One region of the Parabacteroides sp. AT13 genome, then DNA from elsewhere that is predicted to be linked to it. Evidence: riboswitches for the same ligand, from Rfam matches in the RefSeq annotation. Region 1 holds a riboswitch; each other region holds the start of a gene.
What was found. Region 1 has a riboswitch for cobalamin ahead of CI959_RS05660 (TonB-dependent receptor). Riboswitches for the same ligand answer to the same signal wherever they lie in the genome.
Positions count from the first base shown of each region.

Region 2: it holds a riboswitch for cobalamin, as region 1 does, so the genes downstream of both, CI959_RS17640 (sirohydrochlorin cobaltochelatase) here and CI959_RS05660 (TonB-dependent receptor) in region 1, are expected to answer to the same signal.
Region 3: it holds a riboswitch for cobalamin, as region 1 does, so the genes downstream of both, CI959_RS17920 (ABC transporter substrate-binding protein) here and CI959_RS05660 (TonB-dependent receptor) in region 1, are expected to answer to the same signal.

Region 1 is NZ_NQMH01000001.1:1,261,917-1,267,804, reverse strand. It holds gene CI959_RS05665 (anaerobic ribonucleoside triphosphate reductase) at 1-2,027, opposite strand, end outside; cobalamin riboswitch at 2,291-2,492, shown strand; gene CI959_RS05660 (TonB-dependent receptor) at 2,541-4,724, shown strand; gene CI959_RS05655 (sirohydrochlorin cobaltochelatase) at 4,758-5,687, shown strand; gene CI959_RS05650 (sirohydrochlorin cobaltochelatase) at 5,754-5,888, opposite strand, start outside.
Region 2 is NZ_NQMH01000002.1:776,905-782,792, forward strand. It holds gene CI959_RS17630 (bifunctional aspartate transaminase/aspartate 4-decarboxylase) at 1-531, opposite strand, end outside; gene aspT (aspartate-alanine antiporter) at 544-2,241, opposite strand; cobalamin riboswitch at 2,328-2,525, shown strand; gene CI959_RS17640 (sirohydrochlorin cobaltochelatase) at 2,653-3,570, shown strand; gene CI959_RS17645 (TonB-dependent siderophore receptor) at 3,717-5,888, shown strand, end outside.
Region 3 is NZ_NQMH01000002.1:845,926-851,813, forward strand. It holds gene CI959_RS17915 (iron ABC transporter permease) at 1-903, opposite strand, end outside; gene CI959_RS17920 (ABC transporter substrate-binding protein) at 913-2,076, opposite strand; cobalamin riboswitch at 2,139-2,338, opposite strand; gene CI959_RS17925 (precorrin-2 C(20)-methyltransferase) at 2,405-3,109, shown strand; gene CI959_RS17930 (hypothetical protein) at 3,158-3,670, opposite strand; gene CI959_RS17935 (formate--tetrahydrofolate ligase) at 4,064-5,731, shown strand; gene CI959_RS17940 (hypothetical protein) at 5,801-5,888, opposite strand, start outside.

The DNA of each region.
Region 1 (5,888 bases):
TTATGGTTTACGGAACCGTATCCGATATTGTATTTATCCATCATATCCACGACACGCATGATCGCTTCGGGGTTATGGGTAGCGTCGCCATCCATCTCTACGTAAAAGATATGGCCGCCACGAGTCAAATCATGATAAGGAGCTTCCACTTCGGCTTTATGACGGGCGCTGCACTTGTAATATACCGGGACGTGATTAGAGTTCGTATAATAATCCCGATCCGTGATACCGGGGAGCGATCCGAACTGCTTACGATCTTTTCCCGTGAACTTGCCGGACAAGCCTTCTGCCGGAGTTGCCAGTACGCTATAATTGTGTTGGTATTGCTCAGAGAATTGGTTGGCACGATCCCGGATATACGTAACGATCCTTATGCCTAAGGCTTGCGAATCCTCATCTTCGCCATGATGCTTACCGGTAAGGGCCACCAGACATTCGGCCAGTCCGATAAAGCCGATACCCAAGGTGCCTTGGTTGATAACGGAGGCAATCGAATCGTTAGGCTTCAATTTTTCCGAGCCTAACCACAAGGAAGACATCAACAACGGGAATTGCTTCGCGTAAGCGGTTTTCTGGAACTCCATACGCTCATGCAACTGACGAGCCGTAAGTTCCAGCATATGATCCAGTTTAGCGAAAAATAGGGCGATACGCTCTTCCTTGTTCTCCACCTGCATGCACTCGATAGCCAATCGCACGATATTGATCGTCGAGAAAGAGAGATTACCTCGTCCGATAGAAGTCTTCGGTCCGAAACGATTCTCGAATACACGGGTACGGCATCCCATGGTCGCTACCTCGTGGATATAGCGCTGAGGATCGTCCGCTTTCCAATCCTCGCTTTGGTTGAAGGTTGCGTCGAGATTCAAGAAGTTCGGGAAGAAACGACGGGCGGTGACCTTGCAGGCCAATTGGTAAAGATCGTAGTTGCGGTCTTCCGGCAGATAACTTACGCCTCGTTTCTTTTTCCATATCTGGATCGGGAAGATAGCGGTTTCGCCGTTACCTACGCCTCTGTAAGTACTTTTTAATAACTCCCGGATGATGCAACGACCTTCCGCCGAGGTGTCGGTTCCATAATTGATGGAGCTGAATACCACTTGGTTGCCTCCACGGGAATGGATTGTGTTCATATTATGGATAAAAGCCTCCATCGATTGGTGTACACGGCTTACCGTGCGGTTGATGGCATGTTGTATAACCCGTCTATCACCGCTTAATCCATCCAAGGTCTGTGTCAGGTAATCGTCGATAGGCTTATTATATAAGTGGGAGAAATCCTGCCCGTATAAATCCTCTAAGGTCTTTACTTCCTCGATAAAGCTATTACGTACGTAAGGTGCTAGGTAGAAATCGAACGCCGGTATCGCCTGTCCGCCATGCATCTCGTTTTGGGCGGTCTCTAGAGAGATACAGCCAAGGATACTAGCGGTTTCGATTCGTTTAGCCGGACGTGATTCGCCATGACCGGCGGAGAACCCGTATTTTAGGATGCGATCCAACGGGTGTTGTACGCAGGTCAAGCTTTTAGTCGGATAATAATCTTTATCATGAATATGGAGATAGTTGTTTGATACGGCTTCCTTGACCTCCTCGCTCAATAAATAGTCATCGACAAACGGTTTGGTGGTCTCGCTGGAGAATTTCATCATCATGCCGGCGGGTGTATCGGCGTTCATATTCGCATTCTCACGGGTGATATCGTTGGATTTGATATTGATAATCTCCAAGAACATATCCCGTGTTTTCGCCTTGCGGGCTACGCTTCGCTGATTTCGGTAAGCGATATATTTCTGCGCTACGTCCTTCCGGCTACTGGCCATCAATTCCAGTTCCACGGCATCTTGAATCGCCTCTACGGTCATTTGAGGTTCTCCCTTGAATGAGATATGATCTGTGATCTGGCGAATCAGTTGCATATCTTCTCCCTTGTCTGTATGCAACATGGCTTTACGGATAGCGGTTACTATCTTCTCCTCGTTGAAGCCAACGATACGCCCGTCCCGTTTAACAACTGTCTGTATCATGATGTCGATTAATTTGTGATTGATTATGCGTGCAAAGGTATCTTATTACTCCATATGATTTTCTTTTTGGAAAACTTTTTGCTGATTAAATTATGTTAAGGTGTTAATTTGTAGTGTATTGTAAAAAGTTTTGGAAAACTTTGTGTCTTGTATGATTGCTTTTGTTTTCCTTTTTTGGTGATGTGATGTGTTATAAGCTTCTCTTTGTAAAGCTTTTAAAGAACATAAGCCGGGATATATTTTTGTTTATATAAAATAATTCATACTTTTGCCCCCGTTTTGGTGATGACGTAAAACCATCCGGTTTCGTCATAAAGAGGGAATCCGGTGTGAATCCGGAGCAGTGCCCGCTACTGTAAGCTTTTGTAAAGTAGAAAACATTTCTCATACCACTGTCTGTAAAAGACGGGAAGGTCGTTTTCTACGAGGTAAGTCAGGAAACCTGCCAAGCGTTTTTATTGCTGTTTTTCTCGGGGTCAGGAAAGCGGAAATATACATAATAACAAATCGTTTATGAGAAGAAAGTGTTTGTGCGCGGCTTTAGCTGTAAGCTGTGTGATAAACGTATCACTTGCGCAGGTGCGTTTACAGGGTAAAGTCGTGGATGAAAGTAATGAGCCGATCCCGGGTGCGAATATCCGTGTGTCGGAATCATTAAATGGTACAACTACGGATGCGGGCGGAAAATTTGAGCTGAACCTTCCGGATGGCAACCATCGTATTCGTGTGACTTACCTTGGCTATGAACAGGGCGTGTATCAAACGGATCACTCGGAAAAAGATGTCGTTATTAAGTTGAAAGAAAAGTATGTGAATATCGATCAAGTGGTGGTAACCGGTACCGGTTCGCATCGCCGCATGAGTAATTCCCCTATTCCCGTGAAAGTGCTTACGGGAAAAGACTTGAAAGAGGCGAGCGTAACCAATTTCCAAGATGCGATGACCAAGCTGAATCCGAGTATCGTATTTATGGAAAACGGACAGGGGGCTACGATGAATATGAACGGATTGACGGAGAAATACGTGGTTATCTTGGAAAACGGTAAGCGTTTGGCCGGCGATGATACCTATTCCCGTATCGATATGTCTAACGTAAAGCGGGTAGAGATCTTGAACGGGGCCGCTTCCGCTTTGTATGGTAGCGACGCGATCGCCGGCGTTATCAATATCATCACGGATGATTCCCGCAATAAGGTGAACGTGACGAGCAATAGCCGTTATGGTAGCAAGAACCAATTCTTGCAGTCGGTCAACGCGGACGTGAATGTAGGGAAGTTCGGTTCATATACTTCTTATCAATATCAACGGGCCGATGGTTGGCAATTAAATCCCTATACGGAGAGTAAAGGCGAGTTGGTTCCTACCAATAAGCAAGCTTCCGAGGGATTTCACCGGAACGTGATCAACCAACGTTTCACGTACGACGCTACGGATCGTTTGTCTTTTTATGTGCGTGGTACTTTCTTCGGACGTTCCAGCGATCGTCCGATGCCGATGGATAAAGTGAATACGACCAACTATGATATGAGAAGAGAGACGTTCACTTATGGGGCGGGCGCTCAATACATGATTAATAAGAACTCTTATTTGAACGCTGATTATCTGTCGGACAATCATAGTACGTATAAGGATTTCTTTGATGGAAAGAAAAGCGGAGAGAGTGATATGACGAAACGGATTCATTACCATAACTTGAATGTCAAGGGAATCTTTCGTTTGGGCAAGTATAATAAGCTTTCGGCTGGTGCGGAGTTCATTAAAGAGTTACTGAGCAGTGAGACGGATAACATAACGGGTAAAAGTATGTACACGACCGCATTTTATGCGCAAGACGAGATCAATATCAATGAGCATTTCCAAGCATACGCGGGTTTGCGCTATATTTACCATGAGAATTTTAAGAGTTATGCGACTCCTAACGTGGCTTTGCTGTATAAGGTAGGCGGTTTTAATTTCCGCGGATCGTATGCGGCTGGTTTCCGTACACCTGAATTGAAAGAGTTGTATACGGAATCGGAGAAGAAAGCGTCCGGAGCGACTCGCCTTACGATCGGTAATCCGGATCTGGACCCGGAGAAGAGCGACAATTTCACGTTGAGCGCTGAATATACGATGAGGTTTTTCTCTTTGTCCGTGTCTGCTTTTATGAATAACGTACGTAGCTTGATTAACTATAAGATATTGGATACGGCGGAACGGGATGCTTATAACACCGCCCATGGTACGGATTATGATGAGATACAGATGCGTGCGAATATCGATAAAGCGAAGATCAAAGGTATTAACGTGGCCTTCAATAGTTATCTGGGAGCGGGCTTTACCTTGAATGGTGGCTATAGTTTCATGGATGGAAAAAACGTATATGAGGATGAGCCTTTGGATAAGACCGTTAAGCATAGTGGTACGGTAGCGGCTATGTGGTCTCATACTTGGAATAAGTATAAGCTGAACGTGAATTTTAACGGACGTATCCAAGGGGAACGTTATTCTACTTCTTATGGATATGCGCCGAAATATTCCTTGTGGAATCTCAATACGAGCCATACGTTTAGAGCCGGCGATTTCTTGTTGGAACCGGGAGTAGGTATCGAGAACCTTTTTGATTATGTAGACGATCGCCCCTTTAATTACAATTACGCTACATTGACCCCGGGCCGTACCTATTACGTCAGCCTTCTGGTCCGTTTCAAGCAGTAAACTGTCACATGTCAACTATCAACTAATATAATAATGTATAGGGGATTTTTACGATCCATGTTTGTTTGTTCACTCCTGCTTGGGTTCGCCTGTTCATTATGGGCGAAACCCGGGCGGGAGTTTTACGCTTCCGATATCCGGGAGAGCATGGAAAAGGGAGATAAGTTAGCGATCTTGATGGTACATTTCGGGAGTGCTTACCCGGAAGCTCGTACCCAAGTACTTGATGTGATGAACAAGCGTGTCAAGGAGGCTTTCCCAGACGTGGAAGTTCGGCAGGCTTATAGCGCCCGTAGCGTAGTGAGTCGGTTGAGGGCGCAAGGTGTTTGGGTTCAGTTGCCGGCGGACGCCTTGGTGGAGTTGCGTGATCAAGGGTTTACCCATGTAATTATCCAACCGACTATCATTATAGAGGGTGTGGAGATGGAAGCGATCCGCAAAGAGGCGGAACAGCGAAAAGGTTTGTTTAAGGATTTGCGTGTAGGTAATCCCTTGTTATATGATGATACCGATTATGAGGCGGTGATGAAAGCGGTTTCCTCACCTTCTGGAGTGACTAAAAATGGGGCTAAGTTATTGGTGGCGCACGGAACTTATCATGCCAGTAACTCGGCTTACGCGAAATTGGGGTATATGTTCCAGACCAAAGGAATGAAAGATTATTATACCGGAACCCGTGAGGGTTTCCCTGCGATCGAGGATGTAGGTGAGCAAATGCGCCAAGCCGGTCATAAGCGTGTGCAGTTGATTCCTTTTATGTTCGTACTGATTCGAGGTACGGAAAATACGGTTACGGATTTCTGGCAGAAAGGGCTACGTCAACAGGGTTTCGATGTGGATATTTATTTAAAGCCTCTAGGTGAGAATCCGGCGATCCGGTCTTTATTTATCGATCACATCCGTTTCGCCATGAAATATAAACGGGCGACGATTTTTGATCGAAAGAAATTATATACACACTGAACAATTGAGAATTGAAAATTAGTGAGTACTTACTGAACCAATTTTCAATTCTCAATTCTCAATTATTTACTGGTAGTCTTCTCCGGTTTCCCAAGCCTCCGCATCATTATATAATGCTTTTAGATGGTTCACCCAGATCTGACGAACAGCGTCGTAATCGCCTAAGCCTATGATCTTACAGTTCTCTAAACTTCCGTTATG
Region 2 (5,888 bases), on a different contig from region 1:
TACTCCCTCGGGGGGCCGGTTGTCACATAATTCTTGGTCTAAATAATCCCGCACGAGCATTTCCGTATATTTCAAGATACGATCGGGAACCGGATATTGATCACCAATGACACCTTCCGCCCATTCATATACAAGCTCATTCTCATCTACACCTTTTTCCGTGACCAGATATTCATAGGTACCCTTCAATAAAGTAGCGCCGGGAGATTGCGCATGTTTCTTTAGAAACTGTACGAAGCGAGACGCGATCCTTTTGCGGTTGGGAACCCCTGCGGCTCCGGCCATCTCATCTGCCAATTCGGTTTCCCGCTGGCATTCCTCCAAGGCGAACTGCCCTAATAGGAAGAATGCCTCCCGTGGAACCGTACTGATCCAGTTTGGATTTCCCCTTCCTGCGTTCAGCATGATGTGCGTACTTTTACGAGCGCTCTCATCCGCTAACTCTATCAAGATGTTCTTTAGCTCGAAAGGGCTAATCTCCGACATCTTTTTCTCATATTCTCTCGTGACATGTATTTTCTTCTTGTCCATACATTATATATATTACATGATTAGCACAATAACGACACCCCAGATGATTAATAAAGTATTACCCACCGCATAGGTAACGGTATAGCCTAAGGCTGGAGTCTCACTTCCTACGGCATCTTCCACCGCTCCTAATGCGGCGGTTGTCGTACGTGAACCTGCCGTGCAACCTAAAGTGATAGCCGGATGGAACTTAAAAACGTAACGTCCCATCAGAATACCGATGATAAGCGGGATAGATGTCGCTAAAGCACCGATAATAAATAAACTTATACCGACTTCCTTCAATCCGGTCACGAAACTGGGACCCGCCGTGATACCGACTACGGCGATAAACATATTCAGTCCCAAATTATTTAATATCCAGACGGAAGGCTCCGGAATACGCCCGAAGGTCGGATGCTTGGAACGAAGCCATCCAAAGACGAGTCCGGCTATCAAAGCGCCGCCACTCGTACTCAGGCTGATCGGGACACCTCCGAAATGAATCGCGAGCGAACCTAAAATTCCCCCTAAGAAAATACCGATACCCACGAAAATCAAATCGGTCTGATTGGTTGGGCGATCGGGATATCCTAAAGTCGTAGCCGCTTTATTTACCTCTGATTTCATACCCACCAATTCCAACATATCACCGGAATCTATCACCGTAGCGGCCAAGACCGGGATATTGATACCCGCACGCCTTATGGACTTGACGCTAACACCGTGCATGAACGATTGATTGCGTAAATAGCAGATCTTTTTCCCCACGTATTCCTTATGGATCACTAGTACGGGTAACGTCTCTGCCGGAAAATCGAGCAATTCAATGTCATTGACCTCGTCGCCAATCCAGTTCTCCTCTCCGATCACGAATTCCCGGCGACCGCTTAGGACAACCTCATTTCCGGTATGTAAAACCAAATCCGGTTTAACATCGGTTAGTACATTATTAATACGGACACGCTCCACGAACAAATGCCGTCCTAATTGGTCCAGATATTCCTCCAACTGCTTTACGCTTTTACCCTCCTTGAACCATTCATTACTAATCTTATAGGCCCGGAAAGTTACCGGACGGGCGGCAGGCATAAAGCCCGGTTGCTCGCTCTCGTCGTTATTTCCCATTTTAGCCTCTAGCTCTTTACAGGCTTTTTTCACGTAGTCGAGTCCTCCTAAAAGACGTGGCCCGATATCACTCACCAACCATGCGGATCCTGCCGTACCGAAAATATAAGTTACCGCATAGGCCACGGGCATCACGTTGACCATAGCGCTTTTATCCGTATCGCTAATATTCATCTGTCCGATCGTATCTTCGGCAACTCCTAATACTGCCGACATCGTCTGGGAGCCCGCCAATAATCCTGCGGCCTCGCCTGCGTTATATCCCATAAGTTTCGCCAGTAAAAAAGGAGCGATCAAGCAACACACACACATGACGGCGGCGAAAAGCATTTGAGGAAGACCTTCCTTTTTCAATCCCCGGAAGAACTGTGGCCCAACACTATATCCTACAGCGAAGAGGAACATCAAGAAAAAGACGGACTTTAACGGTCCGCTTATATCGATTTTTAATTGCCCGATCAATACACCGACCAATAATACGCTGGTAACCGTTCCCAGCGTGAACTTCTTTATCTTAAACTTGCCAATCCAGAAACCGAGAGCTAAGGTTATGAAAATAGCTAGCTCCGGATAATGTTGAAGTAAATTAGTTATCCATTCCATATCTATTTATTTGATGTTAAACAAAAAAGATGCTATTGAAACAGGGATTCTTTGAAAGATGTTGTTACTTTTCGGGATTATTTATATAAATTTGCGACCGCTTAGGTGATAGAGTTTGTCTACCGACAATTCTATAAAAGGGAATCCGGTTAGAATCCGGAACAGTGCCCGCTACTGTGAAGCTCTTGAAAAGGAAAGCGTTCTGCTATGCCACTGTCTTAAGAAAGATGGGAAGGTTGCTTTCCGAGCCAGTCAGGAAACCTGCCAAGCGAAGTAATGATTAATTCCTCCCGGGGTTAGGAGTAATTAAGAGGATAGAAATATCACCTATATCTAAAAGATGTTGGAGACGGAATAATACGTTGTCTCCGTGGGATTGATATGTAATCTAATTATTAATATATTCATATGATGAGGAAACACTTACTATCTTTCTTCCTGCTGGTCATCAGCCTAGTTTGTCGTGCGCACGATGGCGAGAATTTTGTAGCATCCGATTTATTCGCCTCTTTACAACCGGGCGATAAGGCCGCTTTATTGATGGTACATTTTGGAACAACCCATGATGATACCCGTGCCTTGACAATCGACGCGATCAATCAAAAAGCGAAAGAAGCTTTCAAAGATGTTGAGTTGCGTGAGGCATGGACTTCTCGCATTGTAATGCGCCGCTTAAAAGCTCGTGGCGTAGAGAAACTGAACCCGATCGAGGCCTTGGAAAAATTAAAGACTGATGGTTATACACATGTCTTGATCCAATCCACGAATATAATCGAAGGTATCGAGATGGAATCCTTACGTAAGGATGTTGCCACCATGAAATCTTCTTTCAAGGAGATTCGTATCGGTAATCCTTTATTGTATACACCGGAGGATTATGAGGCGGTAATCGTCGCTATCACAAAAAATGGGGCGAAAGAAGGCGCTACTTTATTGGTAGGCCATGGCACTTATACTCCGGCGACGGCTCAATATGCCATGTTGGATTATATGTTGAAGGAGAAGGGATTCAAGGATTATTCCGTAGGAACCATCGAGGGCTATCCTACTTTTGATACGATGGTAGCCCAAGTAAAGGCCAATGGAACGAAGAAAGTCTTGTTGATGCCATTTATGTTTGTCGCCGGAGACCATGCGAAAAACGATATCGCCGGTGATTGGAAAGAGGAACTGGAAAAGAAAGGCTACGAGGTAAGCGTATTTATGGAAGGTCTGGGACAGAATCCGGATATTCAGAAGATCTTCATCGAACATGCCCGTTTCATGGCTAAACATAAGATGATCGATATCGTTGATAAGAAGAAAGCTTATGCGGTAGAGAAGGACTAAAAAAGTTCTCCAAATCTATGTTTTATTCCTTTCGGAAGAAAAAGTAATTCCTTCCGAAAGAAACTAAATTTTCATTCGAAGGAAAATGGAATTTCTTTCGAAAGGGATTTCACATGCATACAATAAACAGTTATAATGCTAAATATATGAAAAGAGTTTTGACAATCTTACCGTTGACAGCCTTATGTATCAGTACGATGCAGGCACAACACAAGAATGAGTACACGAATTTCGCCGATACGACATTCAATATTCAAGAAGTCGTAGCGACCGCCGCACGCAAGCCACGTCCACAAATCACGAAGTTGGACGTACCTATGAAATATCTTCCTATTTCAATTAATAGCATTACGGCGAGTAGTTTGGAGTTGCGAGGTATCCGTAATATCCAAGATGCGGTACGCTTTATGCCGGGCGTACGATTCCAGACATCTTATGGCGCATTTCAACAATTGTCGATCCGTGGTTTCGATCATTCTATCATGATGATAGACGGTATCCGCGATGAACGTTCGGCAATAAACAACTCTTATCCCGTACCCGATCTATCCTGTATCGAGTCTATTGAATTATTAAAGGGACCGGCTTCTGTACTTTACGGACATTCAGCCGTAGGTGGAACCTTGAATATCGTTCGTAAATCCCCGTCAGAGAAACAGAGCGTTAATGCTCGATTGGCCTACGGTAGTTACGAGAATAAAGAGGCGACACTTGGCATGGGCGGTAAATTGGTCGGTCCGGTCAATTATTACGCCAATGTCAACTTTTCCGATCAAGAGGGCTGGCGTGATAATGGCAACCGTCGCTTTTCCGGTTATCTGGCATTGCAAGCTAAAATGACGGAACGTGACATATTAGATGTTCGCGGAGGTTTTAACCGCGACTTCTATGGGACGGAGATCGGTCTTCCCGATTTAATGGCAAATGATGTATATAATGTGCAAACAGGACAGTTATATCTCCATAAAAATGAGATGCTACCGGGACTTGACCGTGAGGCTCGCTACAATAACGAGTCCGACTTTATGAAGAATCACGCATGGAACGTATCGACGCAATACACACATACTTTTTGGAACGGCGCGAAACTAACAGATCGCCTTTCTTACAATAACGACGATATCAACTATTTTGGGACGGAAGCCCTCGACTATCTCGAAAGTGATGATCCGATCTATGATCATTATTATATGAAAAACGGCCAGAAAAAATATATCTGTTTGGACAGTGTATATCTTTCTTTCCCGCTTCGCTTCTCCCATATAGCCAAGACGGTAGCCAATACGCTCGAGCTAAGCGGTAAATTCAGGACGGGTGAGATAAAGCATACGTATATGGGAGGTTACTCTTTCGTCGCCTTGAATCGTACCAGCTATTCGGGCTATAATTTAGGAGATGATGTTCAGGGTCCCGGCCTTTATTCGCATGTATCCGTTTATGATCCGCATAGCATGGGATATATGACCAGTAAATTCTCGAAAGCAACGGTTACGCATCATTATTCCAACAGCCTTTATCTTCAAGATATGGTTGAGTTCAACGAGCAATGGAAGGTATTAGCCGCTCTACGTTACGACTTTTTCCGTTATATGTCCGCCAGCGCTACAACTCCTACCGGACGACGTGAGTATGAGGAGCATTCAAGCTTCAATATGATAAAGAATAAGGCGTTGACTTATCGTTTCGGAGCGGTCTATCTGCCCCATCCGAATACATCCATTTATGCGTCTTTCGCCTCTTTCTTCAAGCCGATCCGTACGTTCTATCAAGATAACGTCATTTATGTAGGAGGTGATGGAAATCGTTTCGAGCCTGCTCGCAATGAGGAAGTATTTAAGCCGGAGAAAGGATACCAAGCCGAGGTGGGTCTTAAATATCAATTGAACAATATATTAAGCGCCAATGCCAGCTTGTTCTATATCCGGAAGATGAACAGTACGGCTACGTTGACCAACAACTATCAAGAGGAAGTAAACGGCGAGACTACCACGATGAGTGTAATCGGACAGGTGGGTGTACAAGATTCCAAAGGTTTTGATTTTGATGTCACTCTTTCTCCGGTAAGCACCTTAGCGCTGACGATCGGTTATGGATTGAACGACTCCAAGATCCGGGAGATGAAAGAAATAAAGGATCCGGAATTGATCGAGGCTATCTATGGCAATAACCCGGATGAGACAAAGCAACAATTGAATAGCCAAGAAGGAAACTGGCAGAGCAACGTACCGAACCAGACTTTCTACGCATACGGCAGTTATACCATCCCTCGGGGTGTCTTGAAGAATCTGGAATTTCACTTGAGTAGCAGTTATACCGGT
Region 3 (5,888 bases), on a different contig from region 1:
CGCCAACGCCGCACCGGCGAATAAGACCGCAGGCATTAAAATCCGATGGTCGGAAGTTTGAAATATGGCCCGGCATAAATGCGGAACGGCTAGCCCCAAGAAGATAATAGGTCCGCAATAAGCAGTGACAATCGCCGTAAGGACCCCAGCCGAGGTGATAACCAACAAACGGGCCCGCTTGATATTAAGTCCCAAATTGCGTGCGTAGCTATCCCCAAGAAGCATCAAGTTCATGGTCTTGATAAGCAGGAACGAGAGAGGGATCAAGATTGTCATAAGAATCACGAACAACGTCATCTGATTACCGGAAACACGGGCGAAACTACCCAATCCCCAAATCACGTATGCACGGATATCCTCCTCGACGCTAAAGAATTTAAGTACACCGATCACGGCGTTTGCCACGTAACCGATCATCACACCGATAATCAACAACGTGACATTTCCTTTTACCTTTTGGGAAACATACACGATCAGCGCCATCACGGATAAGGAACCGATCACGGCCGCTATCGATAAGGCGATCTCCCCCATAAAACCAAGTTTACTCAAGGCAACGCCCCCTAAACTACCGCTTAACAACACCACGAAAGCGACACCCATGCTCGCTCCCGAACTGATACCTAAGACCGAAGGTCCGGCCAATGGATTACGGAAAACGGTTTGCATCTGTAAGCCGCTGATGGATAAGCCAGCTCCCGCTACCAACGCTGTCAATGCCTGTGGTAGTCGGGATTTCCAGATAATATTCTGCCATGTAATAGGCTCATTTCCTAAATTCCAGATAATATGCCAAACCGATTGAAGAGGAATAGAGACTGACCCCAACACCAAATTCAAAAAGATTAGAACAAAAATAGCCGTGACAATCGCCAGCATCCATAGGGTATTTGAATGTCTCATCAGTGTTCCTTATTTAAGTCGAGAATAATAGACCGACTCATGATCCGGTAATAAATCCGGATGAAAGATATGAAGCAAATCCGCTAGGACGATCTCCGGTTCTGTCGGCATACTCTCATAAAACGGCGTGTTCTTCATATTACAATAGATAATTCCTTTCTCCCGGAACGCACGGAAATCCTCATAACGAGGATCTTGCTCTTTCAATGCCTCATAGCTGAACGTTCCCGGGAAACTATTCACGATACGCCAATAATCAGCGTCGTCCGCTTGGTTATAGACCGTCTCGAAGTCTAATGTAACACCACCGGATCGCTCATCATCTTTCAAGAAATAATCAGCGCCGGCATCCTTGAAAAGTTGCGCTAAGAAGCTCTTTCCTCCTACGGCATACCAGTTTCCACCCCGTAACTCGCCACTAAAAACGATCGGACGTTTTTTAACCTTACCATCCGCCGTAAGTTCCTTTAATTCATTATACCTCTTCTCGATGGTGGCGAAACGCTCATTGCCATCTTTCTCTATCCCCAACAGCAAGCCTACGAACTTGATCCACTCGGCCTGTCCCAATGGCGTAGTCTCCTTATAACCCAAATGGGGAATCAAGGGAATACCCACGTCTTTCAGCATCTCATAGCCTCCCCGCTTGAATGGCGATACAAGGATCAAATCAGGATTCACGCTCATGATAACCTCGTTATCGAAATTCCCCTCGATACCGATCTTAGCGGTTTTACCTTCTTTCAGGCGTTCGTTCATCTCTTTATTGAACAAATGCCGTGTACTGGTAATCCCAACGACCCTATCCAAGGCACCCAATTTAATAAAGTTCGATAATTGCAGGGAAGTCATACAGATAACGCTTCGGATAGGAAGCTCTATCACCGTATAATCAGCGGGAATCCCCGTGGGTTTCGCACCTCTTTTCACGAACGCATAATGAAACGTGGTGCTTTCCTCATTTTGAGGATCTTGGATATCAGCCAAGAGATATTGATCCGCATAGGTAAGCTTGAATCCTTGGGCGTATAAAGGCTTAACCTGCTCTTGCGAGAACGCAGATTGCTCTACGGAAGCCGTCTTCCCTATTTCTCCTTTTTCACGGATACCTGAAGTACATGATAAAGTCAATACCGATAAAAGCAAGCATCCACCCGCTATAAACTTATTCATAATCCTTGTTTAATTGACAGTTGATCATTGACAGTTACTCTCGTCCTGCTCCACGGGACAGCAACATTTATTTATGAACCGGCAGGTCTTCTGACTTACTTCCATTCAGGACGCCTTCCCGATTACAAAACCAGTGGCCAAGGTATTGTCCGAATGTTTAAAAGTTCACAGCAGCGTGGTCTGTCCGGGATTCTCACCCGGTTCCCTTTTAATCCGCCTCCCGGAAAAAGAGATAAGCGGAGCCTGTTACAGTGACAAAAGTAGTAAGAATATTTGTATACATCCACAATTTTAAGGACTTTTGCGTTTCAAATAAAAACAGATACACATGAATCATCCTATTCACTTCGTCTCATTAGGTCCCGGTGATCCGGAATTAATTACGCTGAAAGGGCTTAAAACATTACAAAAGGCTGATATTATCTATTGTCCTGCTACACAAGGCAAGCATGGAATCATATCTCGGGCGACGGATATATTGAAAGCTATTGAGGTAGACGAATCCTTGATCCATCCGTTTATTTTGCCAATGAGTAAGGAACGGACAGATGCGTTAAACGCTTATAACGAATTGTTTCTGGATGCCCAAGCTGAATATTTGAAAGGGAAACAAATCGTGATCGTCGCCGAGGGAGACGCTGGTTTTTATTCATCTATACAATATGTATACGATAAATTCGAGGAAACAGGAATCCCGGTAGATCGAATCGCAGGAATTCCGGCATTTATAGCGGCAGGTGCCTTGGCCGGGATACATATCGTAAAACAAGAGGAGCAAATTAACGTAATCCCCGGGACTGCGTCGTTCGATGAACTTTCGGCAAAAATAGAAAATGGAATGATCATCGTCATCATGAAATTACCGGGTTGCCAAGAGGCTATTCATACTTGTATCCGGCAGTATGCGGATAAGGCGGTTTTTCATTATTTCGAGAATGTAGGAACAAGAAAAGAATATTATACTACTGATATCGCCACTATACATTCCAAGGATTTCCCCTATTTCTCCCTACTGATTATCCAACCTCGCTAAAAGAAGAAGGCTGCCCGGAGAGTAACCAAACCCGGACAGCCCATCTTATTACGCTACATGCAATATATGCTTAAGCTGATCGATATGGAAACGAAGTGTATCCATATAAGGTTTCACTGAATTATGGTACATGACCGCTTTTGCGTGCATATCTTCCAACTCGCTTACTTTACGGTTCGCCTCACGCATTTTACAAGCGTTGTAGCGAATACCCGATACATGTCCTTTGATATCCTCGATCGCTTGGTTTCCCCGGTTGAAGATAGACTCTGCTTCTTCCGGAGCGTATACCGTATAGGCTTGGGCAACGTCATCCAGTAACGCCTGTTGATAAGAGCCGGCTATCGGGAGCAATTGATGGATCGCATGATGACATAAAGAATGAACCTCGTTTTGAAGCTTCTTCAATTCTACTTCCCACTTTGATTCACATACTTCATCCAATTGTTTGACTTCCGCTACGACACGACCGCTAAACAATTCCACTACCATCTTTTCCCATGCTTCTGCTACCCACGATTTAGTAGCAAATGTAACCTGACTAAATCTTACTGTTGACATAACCTTAAATTTACATATTATATTGCTAATGTTATTAGTCTCTTATCTGTTTCAATTTATCACACTCAAACCATTTTAGGTTTCTTTTTATCGTTGTGACATCACAAAATTAATCAAATTATTACAGATGAATAATTTTAAAGACTATTTTATAATTCTTTAAAAGTACAACAAGCAAAACGTATGATTTTTGCAAAGCTCACTTTACAAAAAGTTTAATTTCAAGCCTGACAGCTATCACAAAAAGCAAGATCCTCGCCATCTTCGCACAAAAATATCAAAATAACACAATCTTATTATTCCATAAAGGGGGAAAACCTTGTTCCGTATCATTTTGTTATTATAATAAATTAGATTTACTTTGTTCAAACTATATAAACTTACATAAAGCACATGAAATCGGACATTGAGATAGCAAGAGAAACAGACTTGCGTAAAATTAAGGAAGTTGCGACAACGTTAGGTATCCCTCGTGAGGAAGTACAAAATTATGGCAGGTATATTGCCAAGGTTCCTATCCATTTGATCGATAAAAAGCAAATGGACCAGCATAATTTAATTTTAGTGACCGCTATCACTCCCACTAAAGCGGGAATCGGAAAGACTACGGTTTCGATCGGTCTGGCTTTAGGGCTGAATAAAATAGGGAAGAAAGCGGTGGTCGCTTTACGTGAGCCGTCTCTTGGCCCGTGTTTCGGCATGAAAGGTGGTGCTGCCGGAGGTGGATATGCCCAAGTGCTTCCCATGGAAAACATCAACTTGCATTTTACAGGGGATTTTCATGCGGTTACTTCCGCCCACAATATGATTACCGCTTTATTGGATAACTATATTTATCAGACCCGCAACACCTGCGAGGGATTGAAGGAGATCAAATGGAAACGGGTTCTTGACGTAAACGACCGTAGCTTACGTAACATCGTATCGGGTCTAGGCGGCTCGGCGAACGGTGTCCCTACCGAGACCGGATTTGACATCACTCCCGCTTCAGAGATCATGGCGATCCTTTGCTTGGCTACGGATATAGAGGATTTGAAACGACGTGTCGGAAATATTTTATTGGGTTATACAAACGAAGATAAGCCTTTCACGGTAAATGATCTTGGCATAGCCGGAGCTATTACCGTATTGCTAAAAGACGCATTACTGCCGAACCTTGTACAAACAACGGAGAATACTCCCGCATTTGTACATGGAGGTCCTTTCGCTAATATCGCCCATGGATGTAATTCCATATCGGCCACCCAAATGGCTCTTACTTATGGAGATTATGTGATTACGGAGGCTGGTTTCGGCGCTGATCTGGGCGCAGAGAAATTCTTTAATATCAAATGTAGAAAAGCGGGGCTTTCACCGAAACTGACAGTCATCGTAGCGACTGCCCAGAGCTTGAAACTTCATGGTGGCGTTCCGGAGAAAGAAATCAAGGAACCGAATATCGAAGGATTAAAGAACGGATTCGCTAACTTAGATAAACACATTGAGAATATGAAGAGCTTCGGCCAGCAAGTAATCGTTACTTTCAACCGTTTCGCTACCGATACGGACGAGGAGATTGCGTTAGTGGCTGAGCATTGCGAGGAGAAAGGGGTTGGATTCGCCATGAATAACGTTTTCGCCGAAGGCGGTGAAGGGGGTACGGAGCTTGCCCGCTTAGTGGTTGATACGATCGAAAATCATCCTTCCGCTCCTTTACAATATACATATGATCTGAATGATCCGATCCGTACGAAGGTACAAAAAGTGGCCCAGAAGATATACGGAGCTTCTTCGATTGTTTATACGACTTTGGCCGATAAAAAATTGCGTCAGATCGAAAGCTTGGGTATTTCCCATTATCCGATCTGTATCGCCAAGACTCAATATTCATTCTCTTCCGATCCGAAAGCTTATGGGGTCGCCAAAGATTTCGAACTAAAAGTACGAGATGTAATCATCAATAACGGAGCCGAGATGATCGTTGTCGTCATGGGCGAGATCATGCGTATGCCGGGACTCCCGAAAGAGCCGCAAGCCCGAAAGATCGATATCGTGGATGGCATGATTGAGGGATTGAGTTAATAGACAGTAAAACGATTCAAATAAAAAAGGTGCGCCTCACACATTCAGTAAGGCGCACCTTACTTTTGCTTATTTATGAATAAACTTTATAGAACCTCTAGCTGTATTTAGCAAATAGATTCCTGCTGGCAAGCGAGAGATGTCAATACGATTCGAC